DNA from 3 places in the Cellvibrio sp. BR genome. Region 2 is predicted to be linked to each of the others. Evidence: predicted binding sites of a transcription regulator. Region 2 holds the regulator's gene; each other region holds the start of a gene.
The links. The regulator sigma-54, encoded in region 2, starts transcription at its own class of promoters, with help from an activator protein. The targets are predictions, from matches to a motif close to TGGCACANNNNTTGCNNT.

Region 1 (7,851 bases), on a different contig from region 2:
ACAATATCGCGCAAGGTAATATCGCGGCGCACTATGTCGCATTCCAAATCTACTTTGGCGGAGAGCACATCTTCGCGCAGCGCTTTTTCCCAGCGTTCATCATGTTCATCGCTATCGCTTTGTAAACCGGCATCCAACACTTCGCGAATGGGTTCAATCATGGAGTAAGGCACAGTAATGTGCATTTCACCCCCACCCCCATCCAGTTCGATATGGAAAGTACTGACCACCACCACTTCACTCGGGCTAACAATATTGGCGAGTGATGGGTTTACTTCCGAGTGCACGTATTCAAAATTGATGGGGAAAACGGCTTTCCAGGCTTCGGTTAAATCCACAAACGCCTGATTCAATACCATTTGCACCACCCGCAATTCCGTTGGCGTAAATTCGCGTCCTTCAATTTTTGCGTGACGGCCATCGCCACCAAAAAAATTGTCCACTAATTTAAATACCAAACGCGCATCCAGAATAATTAATGCCGTACCGCGCAGCGGGCGAAATTTCACCATATTTAAACTGGTAGGCACATAAAGTGTGTGCACGTATTCGCCAAATTTTTGAATTTGCACGCCGCCAACCGAGACATCGGCGGTGCGACGCAACAGGTTGAACATACTGATGCGAGTGTAACGCGCAAAACGTTCGTTGATCATTTCCAGCGTAGGCATACGCCCACGCACAATACGATCCTGACTGGTCAGGTCATAGGTTTTGACCGTACCCGGTTCTATGTCCGAGTCGGTATCTATATCGCCGTCATCGACACCATGAAGGAGCGCGTCAATTTCGTCTTGCGAGAGTAAATCTTGCACGGCGGTTTCCTTATTGCATTACAAAATTGGTGAACAGAACTTGCTCAACCGTCGCGAGCGGGACTTCTTTCTCGGGGTCGCTGGCAGCCAGTGCATCCTGTTCTTTTTTTAGCAGTGTTTGAATAACTACCAAGGAGTCGGCTTTAAGTTGCTCTTTACCTTCCGGTGTTTGCAACTCATCAAAATTTTTACTGCTTAACAACATCACCAAGCCGTTGCGAATAGCGGGCATGTGCAGGGTTAATAAACTTTCCAATGCCGGGTCGCGGTATAAAAGTGTAATCGCTGCCTGTAGATAACGCTGACGACCGTTAACGGTAAAGTTAATGGTGAAATTGGGGGTCATTTCAAAATAAATAGCCGGAGCTAAGGTAGGTGCAGGTGCTTCATCAGCGGCTGGAGTTTCGGCGGCGGGTGGTGACAACATTTTAAGCGCAATCACAGTCCCCCCCACAGAAAGCGTAACCAGTGCCACAGCCACACCAATCATCAATAGGAGTTTTTTCTTTTTCTTGGTTGCATCGGCATCAGCGCCGGCATCGTTTGCTTTTTTGGGGGCCTGAGCCATGTCAAAACTCCGTCACTTTCTTGGGCTAATAGCGGACTTAAAAGAGGTCGAGCAATACTTATGCCAGTATCGCCCTAGAAAGCTTAGCAGTGGAACCGGGCTTTGCGAAGTTTAGCGCGGGAAATAGCCTATAAAAGCGAGAAAAAACAATGCGCTAGCGTGCGCCCTGAATCAGGGGCACACGCCAGAATGCTTATGCAAGGGAGGATTGAGTGTTTAAGAAAGAAAGTTTGGATCAGGCGTAATGATCCACCAATCTATTAGAGACAAGTATCGAACTGGTTAATGGCGCAAGCTCCTCATCCTCTGCAGCTGATGTTCCATTTTTTCTCGATTCACCCCGCTCCTGATCTTGCTGGGCAAACGATTTATCCGAGACATCAACATCCACCAGATTTAACCCCTGTTCCGAAAACATCTCGCGCAAGCGGTTTAATTGTTGATCCAATACTTCGCGCACCGCAGGGTGAGGACTGGTGAAGCTGACGTTTACCTGCTCCTGATTAACGCTGACTCTCACCTGCATCGGCCCCAGCTCGGGTGGGTCGAGGCGAATTTCTGCTGCACTGACATTTTGCGCCGCCAGCCATAACACCCGCTCACCTACCGCCTGACCCCATTGCGGTTGCCCAAGAGCGACCGGCACACCGGTTTGCACCACAAAACTTCGTGCCGCCGGTGACGGGGCTTCATTCAAGCGACTGAGCGCCTCCACGGCAGGAGCCGCAGCAGTTAATGCCTTGGGCAAATCCCCTGCCGGTGAGCCTTTATCCAGCGAGCTGGCACTGGCTTCAGCCAGCTTGTTCATAATGGTTTTGGCGTTCAGTAACAGCAAATCGGGGTTATCTGACACCTCCCCATCAGCCACTAACAATTCCGAATCACCCTCTTGTGAAAGCGCCAAGGTTTCCCCTTCCGCCATCAACTCAGGGGTTAGCAAGTTTGTAGATACGCTATTATTAGCCAGCGGTGTTAGGGGTGACGCTGCAGTACCACTGAGGGGCGTACCAGACATAGCTGCCAACTGATTAGCAAATGCTGGAGGCAATATCACCTCAGTATCAGCTGCCGGGTTTAACACCCCCGCAAGCTGAAGCTCAGACACCAATTCCGGCGTAGTTTCAGCAAGCGAAATTCCCGGTTGTTCCAGGCTCAGCAGAAAACCCTCTATATTTTCTTCCAGCGGCAGGCTGGTAGCATCGGTATTTGTGACGATTAGCTGGTCATCAACCAATTCCGTTAGGAGCGCGGCTTCTGTATCTGTCGATAGTCCAGATGCTAACCCCTCCTCAACTAATACCTCTTCAGTGAGTTGCTCACCCTCTATAGCAGACACTTTCGCGTTAGGGGACTGATGGTCGTTACTGGTTGAATGAGAGCTGTCGAAGGCAGGTGTTGTTGCTGCGGGACGCTCCTGGTGGTTATCGCTACGGGCGCGGGCTTGCGCAGGAATATCAGGCTTTGGTTCTTGCACATCAGGGCGATGTGAATCGGTGCGCGCATGAGGTTCGGCACGGGCTGCCGTTGGTTCAGGCTTGCGGGCGGCAACTTTTGGCCGCAGCTGCTCCAGGGTATTTTGAAAGCCCTCAGCGGATGAGGTTTGGCGTTGGGGCTTGGCCGTTTTTTTGGGTGCTGTGCTGGCGTTGCTTGTAGCCAGCAGACTATCCAAGAGGTTGCCGTTATTCATCAATTACTCCTGACCTGATCGCGGCAAGGGTTTGCCGCAAGATCAACTAAATAGTTCGGTTCAGGAGGTGAATTGCAAGGTAGGTGCCAAACTGGCTAATCAAGAGCGCGTAACAGCTCCTGCACATGAGCGAACTCTTGTTCGATCTCTACAAGATCCCACTCAAGCTGTTCAAAGTTATTGGCCATGGCTTTCTTTTCAAGGCTCAAACACAGGGTCATTAAGCGCAGCGCGCCAATGTTGCTGCTACTGCCTTTAAAACTGTGCGCGGCACGGCGTATAGGGTCCGCCTCTGTGCCGCTCACCACTTCACGCAATATTAAAATGCGGTCGTTGGAATCCTGAATGAAGGTGTCGATCAACAAGCCAAAATCGTCTTCCATAACTTGGCGCAGGGTATTCAGGGTTTCGTAGTCCAAATGTTCCATGGTTCGGCCGCTCGCACTTATTGGTTAATCATCACTTACCCAGGAAAAATCGACCTCGACAATGTTGCCAGAGCCAAGATAAGTAACCCTACCACAAAGTTTCTCCACCAGTGCGATACCCCGGCCACTGTAGCCAAAGGTTGATAAGGTGTTCACAGCACGCTCACGGTAATCAAAACCTTCACCACTATCCTCAATACGAACCTTTAACAAACCACCGTTCTCGTTGGTTTTGTGGGTGATGTGAATACGCACAAAACCATCAGCCACTGTGTTAATCCGCTCTTCGCGCAAGCGATAGTAATCGGCAAAGCCTTCCGCGGTGGATTTCAAGCTGGAGTCCAGCTTTAACACCCCGTGATCCAGAGCATTGGTATAAAGCTCGGCGAGAATGGTGTAGAGCGTGCTGCTAAACGCTCGCAGGCTGGGCACCTCCATCAATACATTCAACAACATAGGCAGAGGGTCAAATACTTTAAAGCTGGTGGGTTTTACTTCAAAACCCATCGCCCATTCAATTTCCGAATTGCCAAATTTATCGCTCGCTTCCTGCGCAAAGCTATTTACCCGCGCTGGCTCATCCATGCGGATTTCCAACAGCGAAAGATCGTCGTCCTTTTCATTGCTGCCCACAAATTGCTGCACGCTTTCGATAATGTCGTTAAACAAATTTTCCGGCTGGCGATTGTTGGTGAACACAGCTTGTAAGCGCTCCTCACCAAACATTTCACCCGCAGTATTACGCGCTTCGTGAATGCCGTCCGACCAGGCAAAAATGCGATCCTCTTTTTCAAGATCAAAGTATTCACAGTTATCTTTAAACGCCCGGTTAGACAACACCCCCAAAGGCAAGTGGGTGGATTTAACTACACTCACCCGGCGGTCTTTATGGTGATAAATAAAACAATCCGGCAAGCCGCCATTCCAAATTTTCAAGTGTTTTTTGCGGAAATTAATATCCATGATTGTCGCGCAGCAGAATATGCCAACGGGCAGGATATTTTTTAGCTTGGCGTTTATCTCGCGCAAAATATCCGTCATGGAAAAACCTTTGGGCACCATCCCGTAAAAGGTAGACGCCAAGGGCATAGCGCCTATCGCAGCAGGCAATCCGTGACCGGTGAAATCGCCGAGCAAAACCATCATGCTGCCCGAGGGGCGCATGGCTGCCACTAATACATCACCATTAAATACCGCGAGCGACGACAAAAAGTAACGCACGTTGCCCGCATTCAAACATCCACTGTGGGCGACATTGTCAAACACGTGCTTGGCAACCGTTTGCTCCTGCAGCAAGCGATTGTTGTACTGCACAATTTGGTCGCGCTGGGTGAGCATAGTGCTATGCATTTCGCGCATGCGGTTAAAGGATTTGATCTTGGCTTGCAGAATGACGCGATTGTAGGGTTTGGAGAGAAAATCGTCGCCGCCGGCATCCAGGCACTGCACCAGCGATTCAGTATCAGACAGGGAGGTGAGAAAAATAATCGGGACTAATTCATCGCCCGCCAACTCTTTGATTTTACGCGCTGCACCAAAGCCATCCAGCTCCGGCATCAGCGCGTCCAATAACACTATGTCGGGCTTTTCATCGGCGTAAACAGCGATAGCTTCAATACCGTTGCGTGCAGAAACCACACTATGCCCTTCCTTACGCACAATGCTTTCAAGAATCAGGCGGTCTGTATCTGTATCGTCAGCAACCAGAATTTTAAGACGGCGCACTTCATTCATAGGATCGCATCCATACAGCACATAAACCGCAGATCAAGAGAGGCAAAAAACCTTTACTGGATATCAAACAGTTGTTCAAAGTTAGAAATTAATAAAATCTTTTTCACATCGGGAGCGCAATTCACAATTTGTATATTGGACTGCTCTCCACCAGCGTAGTCGCGTAACAGCAACAACATGCCCAGCGCTGAACTATCCAGGTAGGAAGTACCCTGCAGGTCAACACGGTAGTGAATGGGGGTTTGGGTTAATTTTTCATACGCGCTGCGAAATTCCTGATGGGAACTGAAGTCGAAGCGACCTTGGATGTATATCGTGACTTGATTGCCATCAGGGGATACTGTTGACGTGATCGCCATGTCTTACCTCTTCAAAAAACGTCCGGACATTTCCAATTCAACAGCTCTTTTTGACGGTTGTTACGGAGCCAGGGGAGCTGTATTTGCTAAGGATAGACTATAAAACCACGCACCAAGGCCAAATTCATTTTTATTCCTGTGCGCGCCTATTCTTTGTCCAATTCATAACCTATTCAGAGGCTATTGCCTTCAGGTGCTGTCCCGCTGGCGCTGCAACTGTTGCGCGCTGAGGTCATCCAGCTCTTTTTGTAACAGCTTGTCGGCAATCAGGTTGTCCTCATGCTGCAACCGAACAATAAGTTCTTCAATCGACTTGCGCTTTTGATGCTTTACGCGCCACTGCTGCTGTAGCGATTCCAACAGCCTGGTCATACGCGCTACCTTGGCTTCCTGCTCAGTGCAGGCCTCATTCAAGCGATAGATAAAACTGCTGTAGTTGATTAATTCATGGGCGAGAATTCCCTCGCGCAGCGCGCCTTGGGCATTTAGGTATTGGGCGGCATAGTCGCGCAGCTCAACCAGTTGCCGCTGCTCCAGCACCAACTGCTCACGATACTGGCTCAGTTTGTTGGCGGCTTCATCCTCTTGTTTTTTGGCAAGGGACAACACCACCTGCATGCGTTTTGCGCGTGATTCAGCCATAGGTTATTCGCTTGGATTATCAGCCCGGAAAGGAGGCACTATTTATTGCGATGCTGGGCCGCCAGTGGGCTGGCACCCTTGGAGTTGGCAGGCGGTTTGAGCAGCGCTTTCAGGTTGGCGATTGACTCAGGCATATGAACCCCCTGGCGAATCCCCTGCTGGATAAAGGCGCGCAAGTGCGGGAAACGCTCAATCGCCATGTCGGTTTCCGGGTCAGCACCCGGTGTATAGGCACCAATGGCAATCAAATCGCGATTTTGTTGATAGCGCGACAACAACTGCTTGAAGCGCTGCATCATTTTTAAATGCTCATCGTCCACAATATTTTGCATCGCCCGGCTGATAGAGGCCTCTACATCAATTGCAGGATAAACCCCCTCCTCCGCCAAACGCCGTGACAGCACTACGTGACCGTCAAGAATCGCCCGCGCCGAGTCGGCAATGGGGTCTTGCAAGTCATCGCCTTCAGTCAATACGGTGTAAAACGCGGTGATAGAACCCTCGCCCTGCGCGGCATTACCGGCGCGCTCAACCAATTGGGGAATTTTGGCAAACACCGAAGGCGGATAACCTTTCGTGGCCGGTGGTTCGCCAATCGCCAGTGCAATTTCACGCTGCGCCTGGGCAAAACGGGTGAGTGAGTCCATTAGCAACAACACATTCAAACCTTGATCGCGGTAATACTCGGCGATACGACTGGACAACTGCGACGCACGCAGGCGCATTAGGGGCGCATCATCGGCGGGGGATGCCACCACTACCGCACGGCGCAACCCCTCTTCGCCCAGGATATGGTCGATAAACTCTTTCACCTCGCGACCACGTTCCCCGATCAACCCAACCACTACCACGTCGGCGGTGGTAAAGCGGGTCATCATGCCCATAAGTACACTTTTACCCACGCCTGAACCAGCCATCAGCCCCAAGCGCTGTCCGCGCCCGACGGTAATAAGCGCATTGATCGCACGCACACCCACATCCAGCGGTTCGCTGATCGGGTGACGCTGTAAGGGGTTTATTTCGCGGGGATTAAAATCGAGGAACTCATCGCCAATCAAAGGGCCTTTGCCGTCGAGTGGCTGGCCTATACCGTTCACCACACGCCCTAACAATTGCGGACCAATGCGCATACCCATTTGGGTGGCGACAGGTACTACCCGTGCGCCCGGCTGTAAACCTTCCACCCGTTTGATGGGCATTAAAAACACTTTATCGCCCGCGAAGCCCACCACTTCGGCTTCGATACGGCGGTTATCGCTATTGATAATTTCACATTGGCGACCGACGGATACGTTCAACCCCACCGCCTCCAGGGTCAAACCCACCGAGCGCGTAATCCGGCCTTCGGCCTGTGGCTCTATAGGCGTGACTTTGCGCGGCGCATATCCGCGCAGGCGCGAACTGATTGACGAACGTTCAGCCATGGCGATCAGGCCTCATTGCCCGGTTCAGGAAGTGCCGAACCTTTTATCGAAGAACCTGCCGGCTCAGCGGCGGAATGCGCATCAAGATAATCGTCATCTTCATCTGCATCGTCACCCGATGCCAATTGTTTACTCACAAACTGCTCCAGCAGGGTTTGCAAGCGAGTGGACACAGAAAAATCCACCCGGCTCTC
Region 2 (7,851 bases):
CCAGCAAAAGCCGGGCTGACAATCACCAAACCTATATGATCGCCCTGCACCTCTACGGATTTCACATCACACTCAGGGATTTGGCTTTCAATCAGGGCTTTAATTTGTTCGGCTTGCATAATATTTTCCGATAATGGCTGGTTCGCACCCGGCAGTCACAGGCAGTGAACAGCCTTGGGCGAACATAATCTAGCGATAAGTAAATAAGGCGCGGAGTTTACCGGAATGTCGCCCATATCGCACTTAAAAATCCGCACCCTGAAATGCAAAACCCCCAGCCGGGGCTGGGGGTTGAGGATAAAAAGATACTGAGGTCAGATCACAAATCACGCATCCACGAGCCAGTTGGCAATCACCTGATCAATATCACCACTATGCTTCTTCAGGCCGGCCTTGAACTGACCGCTAAATGACTGCCCAAGATTTACCCCATTGAGAACCACATTGATGAGCTTCCACTCGCCAGACTTGCCCTGCACCATAGTGTAATCAAGCTTGTGACTAGTGCCTTCAGCCATTACTTCTTGCTTTACTACAACGCGCTTGGCGTTTTTGGGATCGGTCACCACACCCGCGAGTGTAACCTTGCTATCTGCATAGCCGAGAATGCCTTTAGCCAGAGATTTCACCATGCCATCTTTAAACACTTTCAGGAACTGCGTCCGTTGCGCGGGAGTGGCCTTGCTGTAGGTGGACTTGCCCATCACTGAAGCAGCAATGAAAGGGAAGTTAACCACTTCATCAAGTACCTTTTCTACCTGCTTGAAATAGATATCGTCTGCGGTTTTAGCCGCATTTTTTTCCTTAACCAAACCGAAGAGTTCCTGTGCAACCGACTCAACAATAACTTTCGGTTCTTGATTCGCGTCCGCTGCTTGGGCAACTGTATGGACGCCGAATAATAAAAACGTGCTTAGAACAGCACCGGATATTTTGGTAAGCAGATATTTCATGGTAAAACCTTCCATTAAGTCAGATGAATTCATTCAAGTTGGCCCTGAGCCAGACTAAGGTGACCGAAACTCGGACAGCGCTAGTTCCTTATGGTGCCATTCTTTTTAATGACATTGTGGGTGTGGCGATTTATTGAACCAAAGGGGAGGTTAACTTAACCTGAAGGCGCAGCGAGCAGGTTTGCGCGGCGGACTATAGCATTTTGATATGCCGCTCGATAACCGCTAAAGCGGAAAAAACATCGCAGCCCCTCGCCTTGGCGAACATGACCGCTATAATGCCCTCCCGCTTTTTGGAATAGTCACATGGCCAGTTTTGATTATCTTAGCTCTGCACTACGCACTATCCGCCTTGAAGCAGAAGCTGTTAACGCATTAAGTGAGCGCATCGATGCCAACTTCACCCGTGCGTGCGCGTTGATAATGGCCTGTAGCGGCAGAGTTATAGTGACCGGCATGGGTAAATCCGGTCATATTGGCAAAAAAATCGCAGCCACACTGGCAAGCACAGGCACCCCTGCCTTTTTTGTTCATCCCGGCGAGGCAAGTCACGGTGATCTGGGCATGATCACCAAAAGCGACATAGTGCTGGCCATTTCCTATTCCGGCACATCCAGCGAAATTGTTACCCTGTTGCCACTATTAAAACGCGCGGGAATCAAAATTATCAGCATGACCGCCAATGCCCAATCCACATTGGGCGAAGTCGCTGAAGTGAACCTGGACATCAGTGTAGTTCACGAGGCCTGCCCACTCGATTTAGCCCCCACCTCCAGCACCACTGCCACATTGGTAATGGGCGATGCTCTCGCCATTGCACTGCTGGAAGCACGCGGTTTTACCGCGGAAGATTTTGCCTTCTCTCACCCCGGTGGCGCGCTGGGACGCAAACTACTGCTGCGCCTCTCAGATGTCATGCATACCGGCGGTGATATACCGCGCGTCTCCCCTGAAACACCGCTACTTGATGCATTAATGGTGATGTCAGAAAAAGGCTTTGGCATGACAACCGTCATGAATAGCGATAATGAACTACTTGGTATATTTACCGATGGCGATTTACGCCGCAGTATTGATCGCGGTGTAGATGTGCGCAGCGCTAAAACATACGAGTTAATGAACACCACCCCCAAAATTCTGCGCGAGAACATGCTCGCCGCTGAAGCATTAGCGGTAATGGAAGAAGCAAAAATAAACGTACTACTGGTCAGCAACGAACAAAAACAGCTTGTCGGTGTCGTAAAAATCAATGACTTGTTGCGCGCAGGCATCATCTAACCTGCAATTGCAGCACCACCAGGAACAGAGCATGAACTCAGAATTACGCGAGCGCGCCATACAGATCAAACTTTTATTGTTAGATGTGGATGGCGTACTTACCGACGGCCGCCTCTACTTCAGCAATAGCGGCGAAGAATTTAAATCATTCAGCACATTGGACGGACAAGGCATCAAAGCCCTGCAGAAAACCGGCGTTAAAGTAGGGATTATTACTGGACGAACCAGCAACCTGGTTGCCAAACGCGCCAACGATTTGGGAATCGAGATTTTAGTACAAGGCCGCGAAGACAAGTGGAATGCACTACAGGAAATACTCCAGCATCACAGCTTTGCCTTGCATGAAATTGCCTTTATGGGTGATGACTGGCCGGATCTTACCGTTATGACACGGGTCGGCCTTGCCTTCACTGTGGCCAATGCCCATTTCAGTGTTGCCCAACGCGCGCACTGGCAAAGCAGCGAACGCGGTGGTGAAGGTGCGGTGCGCGCAGCTTGTGATCTTATAATGCAAGCACAAAATACCTTTGATACCGCCTTAAATACCTACCTCACTGGAAGCACTCACTAAATTATGGCCCTATTACAGCGCATCCAGCGATTACACCAGCATATTCCGGGCCCCTGGCTAGTCGCCTTTGCCCTGGTGGTGGTGTTCTTTGCCTTTTCCCTCAGGCACAAAGATGACATTCAACCAGACCAATATGAGTCCAGCGGTTTTCCCCAGTACTACATGAAATCTGTGGAGACACGCGAATACAGTCCAGAGGGAACACTTCGCTATCAACTAACGACACCACAAGTAACCCATTATCAAATCAGTGCAGACGGCCCTTCGGAGCGCGATTACACACTCTTTGAACAACCCGCCATGGCTTTTTACGACAAAGACGCTACTGCGCCCTGGCTAGTTAATGCGCGCGAAGGTAAAAGCCAACTCAATGGTGAATTCATCCGGCTGCAGGATGATGTCGTGATTCAACAGCAAACCAACTCCAATGGTGTTGTACGTATCACCACCAGCCTGCTGGACCTATTCCCAAAGACACAATTCGCGCGCACCGACAAAGCTGTTAAGATGCGCAGCGCAAAAGGCCAGATGTCGGCCCAAGGCATGGAAGCAGACTTCGCCAATAGTCAGCTTCAGTTAAAGTCCCAAGTTAAGGCCGCTTATGAACCGCGCTAAATCACTGCTTAAAATACTTCCCCTGCTCGCGGGCTTATGCTGTTCGGTGACAGCTTGGGCGTTACCAAGCGACAAAAATGAAACTATCCGCGGCTCCGCTGACAACCTGACCGTTGATCAAAAAAACGGGGTGGCAACTTACACAGGCTCGGTTGAGATCCGCCAAGGCTCACTCATTATCAATGCCGACTCAATCATCATCCACACCAACAATGAAGGTGGCGTGGAAAAAATGATCGCCACTGGCAGCCCTGCGAAATTCCAGCAACAGCCGGAAGCAGAACAAGGGGTAGTCACCGCATCCGCCAAACAAATTACCTACACCCCCAACAACGAGCATTTACTACTCATTGAAGATGCTTCCGTTGAGCAAAATGGTGCCGTCATGAGTGGCCCACATATCGATTACGATCTGGTCAAAGAAGTGATGAAGGCAGAAGGCAACAACACTGGCGAAGGACAACGAATAGAGATAGTCATTCCCCCTAAATCCGCGAAACCAGAAGACCTACAGGCCCCCTCATCCACAGCCAATAGCAACTGATTCCTATGCCTAGTTTGCACGCGCGACACCTCGCCAAGAGCTACAAAAAACGTAAAGTGGTTATCGATGTCTCTATCACAGTAGAGAGCGGCCATATTGTTGGGCTCCTGGGCCCTAATGGCGCCGGAAAAACCACCTGCTTTTATATGATCGCCGGTTTAGTACCGGCAGATAATGGCAACGTATTAATTGATGATCGCGATATCACCCAACTGCCAATTCATGGACGCGCACGTGCCGGTATTGGTTATTTGCCACAAGAAGCATCCATTTTCCGCAAACTTACCGTCGCCGATAATATTATGGCGATCCTTGAGACTCGCAAAGACCTGAATCGGGAAGCACGCGCAGAGAAACTGGAAGCACTGCTGAACGAATTTCACATCACCCATATTCGTGACAGCCTTGGCATGGCACTCTCAGGTGGTGAGCGGCGCCGGGTAGAAATCGCCCGCGCACTGGCGACGGACCCTAAATTTATCCTGCTCGATGAACCCTTTGCGGGTGTTGACCCGATTTCGGTTAACGACATCAAAGAAATAGTCCGTCACCTCAAAGATCGCGGGATTGGCGTTCTTATTACCGACCATAATGTACGAGAGACCTTGGACATCTGCGAGACTGCCTATATCGTAAGCGAAGGACACATTATTGCCGAAGGTGATGCCGATACAGTGTTGAGTAACAGCAAAGTCCGCGAAGTCTATCTGGGCGAACACTTTCGCCTGTGAGTTCAACAAACGCTTTAACCACCCGACAAACAACTTGACAAGTAATATTATTTGGCTACTAGGCATAAAGCTTGCTTAAGTATGTTGCTTGAAGCGCAAACCCTGACTAAACTCCACCTAACAGATGTTTTCCATCCCGCGTTAAATAAGGGTTTGTTGCTACAACAATGAAACAATCTCTCCAGCTTAAACTCGGCCAACAGCTGACAATGACTCCCCAACTGCAACAGGCGATACGTCTTTTGCAGCTCTCCACGCTGGATCTTCAACAGGAAATCCAGGAAGCGCTCGAATCCAATCCCATGCTGGAAGTTGAGGAAGGTTTTGACTCAGCAACTACCGGCAGCGATTACGAAGGCAGCGCGGACGATAAGATTGATTACACCCGCCAGCAGGAAATTGCTGCAGAATCCGGCACCGACAATAGCGCCGACTTCAATGCCAGCGACAATTTCTCGTCATCAACCGCTGATAACTTCAACGAACCAGGCTACGGCGAATCTGAAAGTTTTGGCGAGGGTGAAAGCTTTAGCGATGGGGAATCCTTTGGTGATAGCGATGTCTATGGTGAAGGCGATAGTTTCAGCGCCGACAGCGGTGACTGGAGCGACTCGATTCCCAGCGATTTACCGGTAGATACCAGCTGGGACGATGTTTACCAAACTTCATCAACCGGCAGCTCCAGCAACTACGATAATGAAGACAATGATTTTGAAAGCCGTCGCGCTGTTACCGACTCACTCTATGATCATTTGATGTGGCAACTCAATTTAACGCCCATGTCAGATCGCGACCGGGTGTTGGCGATGGCAATTATCGACGCGGTTGAACCCAGCGGCATGCTGTCTATTACCATTGAAGAAATATTCGAAGGAATGCGTGGCGATTTTGAAGAGCTGGAACTGGATGAAGTTGTTGCAGTTCAACACCGGCTGCAGCAGTTTGATCCCTGCGGTGTGTGCAGCCAAAACTTATCTGAATGTTTATTGGTGCAGTTACAACAGTTTGACCCCAAAACACCCTTTTTGGATTCGGCAAAATTAATCGCCAAACTTTACTTGCCTATATTGGGTAGTCGCGACTACCGTCAGTTAATGCGCCGCACCAAACTGAAAGAGGCCGAGTTGAGCCAGGCCATCACCCTGATCCAAAGCCTAAACCCTCGCCCAGGCGATATTATTGCCAGTGGTGACACGGAATATGTAGTACCGGATGTGTTCGTTGAAAAGCGCGATGGCCGCTGGATTGTTGAATTAAACCCGGAAATTGCACCGCGCCTGCGTATCAATTCCAATTATGCCTCCATGGTAAAGCGCGCGGACTCGAGCAGCGACAACACATTTCTCAAGGATAATTTGCAAGAAGCCCGCTGGTTCCTGAAAAGTTTACAGAGCCGCAATGAGACTCTGCTTAAAGTAGCCAGTTGTATTGTGGAAAAACAACGCGGGTTTCTCGATTACGGCCCCGAGGCTATGAAGCCGCTGGTGCTGCACGATATTGCTGAAATTGTTGAGATGCATGAATCCACTATTTCGCGGGTAACCACGCAGAAATATATGCACACACCGCAGGGTATCTTCGAACTGAAATACTTTTTCTCCAGCCATGTTAGTACCGATAGCGGCGGCGAGTGCTCTTCAACAGCGATTCGCGCAATTATTAAAAAGTTGGTGAGTGCGGAAAACCCCAAAAAACCGTTGAGCGACAGCAAAATCACCGACCTGCTCGCGGAACAGGGAATTCAGGTAGCGCGTCGTACCATTGCAAAATATCGCGAGTCGCTGAATATTCCACCCTCTAATGAGCGCAAAACCATTTAATTATCATTAATCGGTTATAAATACGAAATTCGGAAGAAAATCACGGACGAGCTGTTAGGTTGTGCTGATCACAACCATTTTGTTTCTATCGAGAGGAAGTATCTATGCAAATAAACATCAGTGGTCATCATTTGGAAGTTACCGATTCGCTGAAAGACTATGTCAGCAGCAAAATTGAGCGCCTGAGCCACCACCACGATCGCATTACCAGTACTCACGTCATCCTCTCCGTCGATAAGTTGATTCAAAAAGCAGAAGCAACCATCCATGTCAGCGGCAAAGATTTGTTTGCGGATGCCACTCACGAAGATCTGTACGCAGCAATTGATTCATTGGCCGATAAGCTGGATCGCCAATTAATTAAGCACAAAGAAAAGATGCGCAGTCATCGCTAACCCACCCTGGAGGCAGCGAGATCATCTCCGCTCACTGCCTCAACAATTGAGAGATTCCTGGTAATCACCTCCTACCATGCAAATTCAAAATCTTATTAGCCCCGGCCGAACCTTGTGTGCCGTTGAAGGCGGCAGCAAAAAACGTGCTCTGGAACTACTGGCCAACGCCATCGCACAGGATGTTCCTGGCATTGATGCCGATGAGTTATTTCGCCGTTTGATTGGTCGCGAGCGACTTGGCTCAACCGGTATAGGGCACGGCATTGCCATTCCGCATTGCAGGGTTGAAAACTGCAGCGGCACAATCGGTGCACTCCTGACATTGGCTGACCCGATTGACTTTGATGCCATAGATTCCCAGCCTGTGGACATTCTCTTCGCCATGTTAGTGCCCGAAGATGCTCATGATGAGCACCTACAAACACTGGCCGCTCTGGCTGGGGCGCTGAATAATGCTGACTATCGCCAGCGTTTGCGTGCTGCCGATAGCGATGCCGCACTTTATCAGGTCGCTATAGCGCCTTAGCAGGTCAATACCATGCACCTCGTGATTGTAAGCGGGCTTTCAGGCTCAGGAAAAAGTACCGCCCTGCATGTCCTTGAAGATGTGGGCTTTAACTGCATCGACAATCTACCAGTCAGCCTGCTACCCGCGCTGGTTGCACAAATACAAATTCATAAAGATGACCAACAGCGTTTTGCAATCGGCATTGATGTGCGCAACGCCTGGCAGGATCTGAATATATTCCCGCAGATGATAAGTACGCTGAAAGAAGCGCACCTGCCATTTCAAACCCTGTTTCTGGATTCTCAACCCGCCGTACTTATCCAACGTTTTAGCGAAACCAGGCGCAAGCATCCGCTGTCGGATAAACACACCAGCCTTGAGGAATCCATCGCCGCAGAGCAGCAGCTGCTTGAACCTATTCGCGATTGTGCCGATC
Region 3 (7,851 bases), on a different contig from region 2:
GGCGACTTTCATTCCGGAGCGGTTAACAAAAATATATTTTCCTACCGAGCGAATAATTGCCGCTAAACGGCAACGGTATTTTTCTCCAGCTTCACCCTGCATTTCAAACCAGGTACCTTGGGTAATATTGTTTACCAACGCCAGATGTTGTGGGTCAGCAATTACTTCTTGTATGACAGGCTCTGCCACATGCTCCTGAACCAACTCGGAAGTAGCTTCTGATTCAGAAGCCGGAGCGACTGCCACTACAGATTCCACAATTTCTGCCATTACCGGAGCAACAGGAGCAACCGCCACAGACTCCTCTACCTCAACTGGCGATACAGCAGCAGGCGCTGTTTGTGATCTTGCTTGGGCATCAGCCATTGCCGCTTTCATGCTTGCTGCTTTGGCGACCATCTCTTGCGTTTTAGCGGCAAGATCCATGGTAGGAGCCACCGGTGCCGCAGGTGCGATAGGTTTGGTGTCGCCACGCAAACGCGCCAAGTGAACAATTTCCAATTGTTTAAATAAATTGCCCGTCTCAAATGGACTGAACGAAATACTCTCTAAGCCCGCACGCAACTTCTGTAACAACTCGGGAACCAATTTCAATAATTTTTGACGGTTGTCTTTATCCATCGGCGCCACAACGCTCCAGACCAATTGCTGGGCAGTGAGTGTACAACGACGCCACTCTTCACTTTCAACACCTTGTTTGAGCGAGGTAATAAACATCACATTGGCCCAAGCCTCACGCAATAACTTAGTCACAGCCAAGGGCAAGTCGCGGCCAACGGTAATACGATTTAATTCTGCATCCACTTGCGCGCGCGCGCGCTCGGATTTGGCTTTACCGTCTTCAGCATCAATGGTGCGCTGTTCAAGAATTTGTGCACGACGCTTTTCTTTATCCAGATACGAGCGGAAATCCACCAGCAAACGTTCGAAAATACCAATATCGGTATCAAACTCGGCAAGGATGGTCTGCACCATTTCTTCCATTTTTGCAAACAGGGTATCCTTGCGTTGATTCTCATCGGTCGGTTCTTGCCAACCTAAACAGGCCATCGCCATTTCATTTAATAAGCGGCGTGCTGGGTGCCCACCTTTACTAAAGAAAGTCTTGTCCGCAATGGCGACTTTTACCATTGGAATTTGCAAGCGACCAATCAACACTTTCATGGGCGCCGCCAAATTGCGGTCATCCAGAATAAACTCAAACATCATGCTAACCAGATTAATAACATCATCATCAATCTGATTGATTGCCGCGGTCGTTTGCGTTTCACTGTGTAATAAATCAGTTAGAAAACTGCGCAAATTGGCCGGGCCAGCGCTGTTTACGGCCAAGGTATTTTGCTGCTGCGCGAGCGACAACATTTTAATCAAGTCCTGAGTATTGATCTCATCACCAGGAACTTGATTGCGCGGCGCACTTCTATTCGGGCCTAATAAATTACGAAGTTGGTTTAATACTTGTCGGGTTTGATCATCGTAATGATTCATCCCACCACTCAACTCCGCCGTCAACCCCTGTCCAAAATTGTCAGCAGTATGACTAGACGAGGTGTCAGGACGCTTCACGGGGCGCAGCTCAGATTTGAGCGATGGCAAAATATTGGCATCAATTAAAGTCTGGTTGAGCACCTCAAATAACTTGCCCAACTTACTCATCATCACATTGTCAAAAATTTTGTACATGACCAGCTTGGCTTTGAGATCTATGCTCAAAGATTCCGCCGCATCAGTAAATGCGCTGCAAATAACATCCACACCCAAAGGATTATTTTTTTGATAAACCTTGGTTGGAACCAAGTGGTCAATGCGCAAAGTCAGGTGCTGGATAAGTTCGGCAAACTGCTCATTCGCTTTATTCACCATCCCCTCTACAGCAACCATTTCCTCCAATTCATCATTTTTTACAATCGACAACTCATCCAGCGAAACAGCCTTTTCCGCTGAACGCTTTTCATCTTTGTAAGCACTGGGGTCTAACAGACGCGCAAAACTGATATCAATAGTACGGAAAAAAGAATTCTCTATAGCGCGGCGGCGGATACGCACTTCGCGCATGGAATCAAAGAAAATGTTCTGATCCTGATTGTTGTTCGCCTTATCCGCCAGTTCAAACATGGCATCGTCAATGCGATCAAACAGCTCGCGCAGATAAAGCTGCAATTGCTGACGAGCCTTATCACGCAAGGAGTGCATGGGGGCAGGTAAGCGCGCCAGCACAACGGGCTGAGTGACGGGGGCGGGACGCTCAGTGACTAGCTGAACCACCCTATTAGTGTCTGACTTCATCTGTTCACTCATGGTGAATTACCATTGAAAGAAAACTTGCATAAAGGGAGTATAACGAAGGCAAAGACACATCAAGCAGGCAAATGATAAGATCGAGAGACATATCACAAATGGCTATAACCATACCGTTGGCTTACCCCTTTTAAAGTTCCTTTTGGAATTAGACAAAGAGAAAGACGCCAAACTGGTCGTTTATTGCCACATTTATGCACATTAATTCGACAACCACTATGATCATCAATCACAAGATAAATCTGCACACTCTGACCTCCGACATTACTCAATCGGTCACTTTTGCCTTAGCAGAGGACATTGGCAGCGGCGACATTACTGCCCAACTAATACCCACTGAACAACAAGCTAATGCCCGGGTAATAACCAGAGAAGACTGTATTTTTTGCGGCAGGGCTTGGGTGACCGAGGTTTTCAAACAGCTCGACCCACAGGTCACTATTGAGTGGTATGTAGACGACGGACAAGCCGCGCCAGCCAACAGCACACTTTTTACCCTACACGGGAGCGCCCGCAGCCTGTTAACCGGTGAACGCACTGCACTGAATTTTGTACAAACACTCTCAGGCACAGCGACCATTAGCCACCATTACGCCCAACAAGTGGCCCACACCCAAGTCAAATTGCTCGATACCCGCAAAACCATTCCCGGTTTGCGCACAGCCCAGAAATACGCTGTCGCCTGCGGTGGCTGCCACAATCACCGCATCGGTCTTTACGATGCCTTCCTTATCAAAGAAAACCATATTGCTGCCTGTGGCGGCATAGCAAAGGCGATTGCCAACGCACATCAAATCGCCCCCGGCAAACCGGTTGAGGTAGAAGTAGAAACCTTTGCAGAATTGGATCAAGCCCTAGAGGCAGGTGCAGACATCATCATGCTCGACAACTTCAGCATCGAAGACATGAAAAAAGCCGTTGCCATTAATGCAGGAAGAGCGAAATTGGAAGCATCGGGCAATATCAACGAACAAACTTTGGTGCCGACAGCAGAAACCGGAGTGGATTTTATTTCGATTGGTGGACTAACAAAACATTGCAGGGCGGTAGATTTGTCGATGAGGGTTTTGTGATGGAAGAGCAAAAAATTATTGCAGCGCTAGAAAAGCATCCCGAAATAAACATAGCTTATATCTTCGGCTCAGTAGCCAAAGGTACGGCCAGACCAGATAGCGACCTGGATATTGCAGTTCAAGACAGTAAACCCCTTACCACCGAGCAATACATCGCATTGGTTGAGGACCTTGCGATTGCAAGTGGACGCGCTATTGACCTTATCGATCTAAAAACAACTGGCGTACCTTTATTAGGAGAAATTCTGCAAGGCCAAAGGCTTTTAGGCAGCGATGCAGACCACGCCGAACTCATTAAACGCCACCTGTTCGAAAGCGCAGACTTTTTACCTTATGTAGAACGAATGCTTACAGAGAGAAGAGCACAATGGACAAAATAATTATCAATAAAAAACTGGATTCACTTTATCGCTGCATTAAACGGATTGAAGACAAATGTCCGGCGAATGCGAGCGAACTTAAAACTAATATTGATCTGCAAGACGTTATTGTGCTTAACCTCAGCCGCGCCGTGCAATTGTGTGTAGATATAGCCGCACACTCACTAACAAACTCCAGCCAGCCAGTACCAAACACCATGAGTGAAACATTTCAGCGCCTTGCAGAACAGAACCTGATTAGCTCCCACCTCGCTGACCGTTTAAAAAAATCCGTCGGCTTTCGCAATTTAGCGGTACATAATTATCATGATTTGAACTGGGATATTGTATTTGCTGTTGCATCAAAACATTTGGAGGACTTTAAAGAGTTTGCCAAAAATATAAGCGCCATAACAAACTCGTAGAAAAATCATTGATGACAACCAAATGAGCAATGCTAAATAACATGACAAAAACCGTCGCCATTAATGCAGGAAGATCGAAACTGGAAGCATAAGGCAACATCAACGAACAAACCGAGGTACCCACCGCCGCAACCGGAGTGGACTTTATTTCGATTAGTGGGTTGACTAAGCATTGTAAGGAGGTGGATTTGTCGATGGGGGTTTGTGATGGAATCTGATGCGGTTGTTACAGGTTCAGAAAAACACTGGGCGGTATAGTTTACGTTTTGGACACCAAACGTTGCATAAAAAACATAACAAATGCTTAAAACCCATCCACATTAGCAAACCCAACCACGCCCAAACTTCTTAGCTCAACAAATACAACCCAATCAGAGTGCACTCGACCTTGGAGCGGAAGATAACCGAGGTCAACTTCTGATAGCGCAGTTTTTGCCAGCGCATCAACAATGATCTGATTTTTATTTGGATTTTTTTGTTTCAGTTCCGCTATGGATTTTACTTTTTGTAAAACCTCCTCTCGCTTATCTAAATAAGGAAGCCAATATTTCGGCTGAAACGAAACCTCAACACCGCTCATCGCAAGCTCCACTGCACGAACAAAGTCTTTATCACCTGACTTGGGTACACGGGCAGAAATGATTTTGGGGCCTGTCATACTTAAACCTTGCAACTCTTTAGGTGCTTGATGCAGATCAGCAACCTCAATGTCAGCAACTGATACAACCCTAAAACGATCCACTTCAAAAACCAAAAAAACGGGCCTTGAGACTGATACCGCATAGACCCCATAGCAAAGAGCAGCTAACTGAATAAACGCTATAAAACCCAAGTCTCGCACCAGCTCTGCTTTAGGCTTTTTCTTGCTAAAAACAACAAACGTAAGTAACGGTCCACAACAGACATCCACAACCATTACCAAAATAAATAAATCCCAACCTCCTGCAACTTCACGGTAAGGGAAAGGAAACCATAAACCAAATACCAACAAGGCAGCCACAATACCCAGAGCCAAACTCAACCCAAGGTGAACTACAAATGCCTGCACTTTAATTTTTAGATCCAATAACATCTCTACGACCCAAATAAAAAAGGCGGAATAGAATTATTCCGCCTTTTAACTACGTTTTCTGAGCAATCAGCTCTTACTAAATTATTGACGGCAAGCTGAAGGACGATATTTTTGCTCTACAGGTGTTGGGCCTGGAGTTGCACAATCCCAAGTAATATTAGCACCAGCGCTAGCAGCAGCAGATAAATCAGCTGGCGTTGGAGTTATCGTAATCAAATTATTACCTGCAGGGACCACTGCAGGTTTATAGTTAATTGTAATTACACCAGCAGCATCACTAGTGACGGAGGCAACATTGCGGTTAGCAACCATAGCTGCCTGAGCTGCATCCATTGGCGTAGCACCTAGCGTCGCACAAGTAGCAGCATCGGTACAGGCTTTGGTAGCAGGACCACGGGACTGATGAGTTTCAACGATTGCAGTCTTTAATGCACTTGCCAACACCAAACCTTCGGAAACTTTGGTACGGATTGTGTAATCCTGATAAGCAGGCAAAGCAACGGCGGCCAAAATACCGATAATTGCAACTACGATCATCAGTTCGATCAGGGTAAAGCCTTGTTGAATAGTTTTTTTCATAATGAAACTCCAAAGGATTATTGAATTTAAAACAACACACAATTGGAGTAGAGCAACTGCTATGCCAACAAGAACCCCCCTTCAAAAACCCGACCAATGCGAGATGCGCATCACAAAATCCGACTTTCTTTGCAGCAACGAGAAAAAGACAATCTCCCCAAACAGACACTAACTGACATTTTTTGTCACTCCCCAGCAATCATTGGTTAATTTGGCAGGCAGGGTTAGGCTCTACCCGCTGTTAGCTGCTAGAGTTGGGATAGTCTTGGCGCATATAATCGTTTCACTTATAACACTCGTAACTCACGGCATACCAGATGAATAATCCAACACCTGTGTCATTAAATGGACTAGCCCGCAGACTCGTCGCGGATAGCATCATAGAAGTAGAGCTCGCAACCAAAGCGGTCATTCAAGCAAAGAAGGATAAAATACCCTTTGCACAACATCTGGTTGCCAAGGGCATTGTGGATGCGCGCACCCTGGCGTTGATCGCTTCCGAAGAATTTGGCTCTCCTGTTTTTGATTTGAATGCGCTTAATAAGGACATGATTCCGCAAAAGCTGGTGGACGATAAGCTGATTCGTAAACACCACACACTGCCTATTGCTCGCCGCGGTAATCGCCTGTTCCTTGCTGTTACCGACCCTACCGATTTACACGCACTGGACGAAATTAAATTCAACACCGGCATTAATACTGAGGCCGTATTAGTTGAAGCAGACAAACTTCAAGTCGCGATAGATAAGTATTTGAACGCGCAAGAGGAGTCATTGGGCGACGCACTAGGTGGTCTTGATGACGATATGGACGAACTGGATGTTCAGGCGGTCAGCGACACAGCAACACATGATGACACCAGTGAAGCCGATGAAGCCCCTATTGTTAAATACATTAATAAAGTTTTACTGGATGCAATCAAAGGTGGCGCGTCCGATGTCCACTTTGAACCTTATGAAAAAAGTTACCGCATTCGCTTCCGTACCGATGGTGTTTTACACGAGGTGTCTCGTCCTCCGGTAAACCTTGCATTTCGTATGGCGGCGCGTTTGAAAGTCATGTCGCAAATGGATATTTCTGAACGTCGTTTGCCACAAGATGGCCGCATAAAATTAAAAGTTTCCAAAACTCGCGCTATCGACTTCCGGGTAAATACCCTGCCCACCTTGTTCGGCGAGAAAATTGTATTGCGTATTCTCGATCCCAGCTCCGCCAAATTGGGGATTGATGCATTAGGTTATGAAGACGAGCAGAAAAAACTCTATATGGATGCTCTGGCACAGTCGCAGGGGATGATTCTGGTAACTGGCCCAACGGGCAGCGGTAAAACCGTGTCGCTCTATACCGGTTTAAATATTTTAAATACTAGCGAAGTAAATATTTCTACCGCGGAAGACCCGGTGGAGATTAACCTTGAAGGTATTAATCAGGTTCAAATGAACTCACGTGTTGGTCTTACCTTCGCTGAAGCACTGCGCTCCTTCTTGCGCCAAGACCCTGACGTGATTATGGTGGGGGAAATTCGCGACCTTGAAACCGCCGAAATTGCAATAAAAGCATCACAAACAGGTCACTTGGTTTTATCTACTTTGCACACCAACTCTGCGCCGGAAACGCTGACTCGTTTGTTAAATATGGGGGTACCAGCATTTAACGTTGCAACAAGCGTGAGTTTGATTATTGCCCAGCGTTTGGCGCGTAGACTGTGTAGTGCCTGTAAAAAACCAGCAATCGATATTCCTGCCGACATACTTACCCAAGAAGGTTTTGATGAAATTGGGATTCCGCGGGCGGAATTTCAATTGTTTCACCCCGGCGGCTGCGAGAAGTGCAATAACGGCTATAAAGGACGCGTGGGGGTATATGAAGTGGTTCGCATCACCCCAACAATTGCCAACCTTATAATGGAGGGCGGCAATTCATTGCAAATTGCACGCGCCGCCAAAGAAGCGGGTTTTAATAATTTACGGGTATCTGCATTGCGCAAAGTTGCAATGGGACTAACCAGCCTCGAAGAGGCCAACCGAGTCACCAAGGATTAATCC

Region 1: the regulator sigma-54 is predicted to act here: its motif matches at 1,432-1,449, upstream of O59_RS06850 (flagellar basal body-associated FliL family protein).
Region 3: the regulator sigma-54 is predicted to act here: its motif matches at 5,856-5,873, upstream of O59_RS19285 (pilin).

Annotation. Positions count from the first base shown of each region.
Region 1 is NZ_JH668201.1:367,834-375,684, reverse strand. Features, by position in the region: gene fliM (flagellar motor switch protein FliM) at 1-815, opposite strand, end outside; gene O59_RS06850 (flagellar basal body-associated FliL family protein) at 826-1,383, opposite strand; gene O59_RS20960 (flagellar hook-length control protein FliK) at 1,619-3,070, opposite strand; gene O59_RS06840 (Hpt domain-containing protein) at 3,166-3,498, opposite strand; gene O59_RS06835 (fused response regulator/phosphatase) at 3,523-5,232, opposite strand; gene O59_RS06830 (STAS domain-containing protein) at 5,286-5,591, opposite strand; gene fliJ (flagellar export protein FliJ) at 5,781-6,233, opposite strand; gene fliI (flagellar protein export ATPase FliI) at 6,272-7,657, opposite strand; gene O59_RS06815 (flagellar assembly protein FliH) at 7,663-7,851, opposite strand, start outside.
Region 2 is NZ_JH668202.1:498,787-506,637, forward strand. Features, by position in the region: gene O59_RS12470 (BolA family protein) at 1-119, opposite strand, end outside; gene O59_RS12475 (phospholipid-binding protein MlaC) at 327-986, opposite strand; gene O59_RS12480 (KpsF/GutQ family sugar-phosphate isomerase) at 1,260-2,231, shown strand; gene O59_RS12485 (HAD family hydrolase) at 2,263-2,802, shown strand; gene lptC (LPS export ABC transporter periplasmic protein LptC) at 2,806-3,417, shown strand; gene lptA (lipopolysaccharide transport periplasmic protein LptA) at 3,404-3,961, shown strand; gene lptB (LPS export ABC transporter ATP-binding protein) at 3,967-4,692, shown strand; gene O59_RS12505 (RNA polymerase factor sigma-54) at 4,860-6,512, shown strand; gene hpf (ribosome hibernation-promoting factor, HPF/YfiA family) at 6,617-6,907, shown strand; gene ptsN (PTS IIA-like nitrogen regulatory protein PtsN) at 6,984-7,433, shown strand; gene rapZ (RNase adapter RapZ) at 7,446-7,851, shown strand, end outside.
Region 3 is NZ_JH668207.1:46,870-54,720, reverse strand. Features, by position in the region: gene O59_RS19310 (DUF1631 domain-containing protein) at 1-2,298, opposite strand, end outside; gene nadC (carboxylating nicotinate-nucleotide diphosphorylase) at 2,493-3,371, shown strand; gene O59_RS19300 (nucleotidyltransferase domain-containing protein) at 3,371-3,751, shown strand; gene O59_RS19295 (DUF86 domain-containing protein) at 3,739-4,155, shown strand; gene tfpZ (TfpX/TfpZ family type IV pilin accessory protein) at 4,460-5,227, opposite strand; gene O59_RS19285 (pilin) at 5,309-5,806, opposite strand; gene pilB (type IV-A pilus assembly ATPase PilB) at 6,124-7,848, shown strand.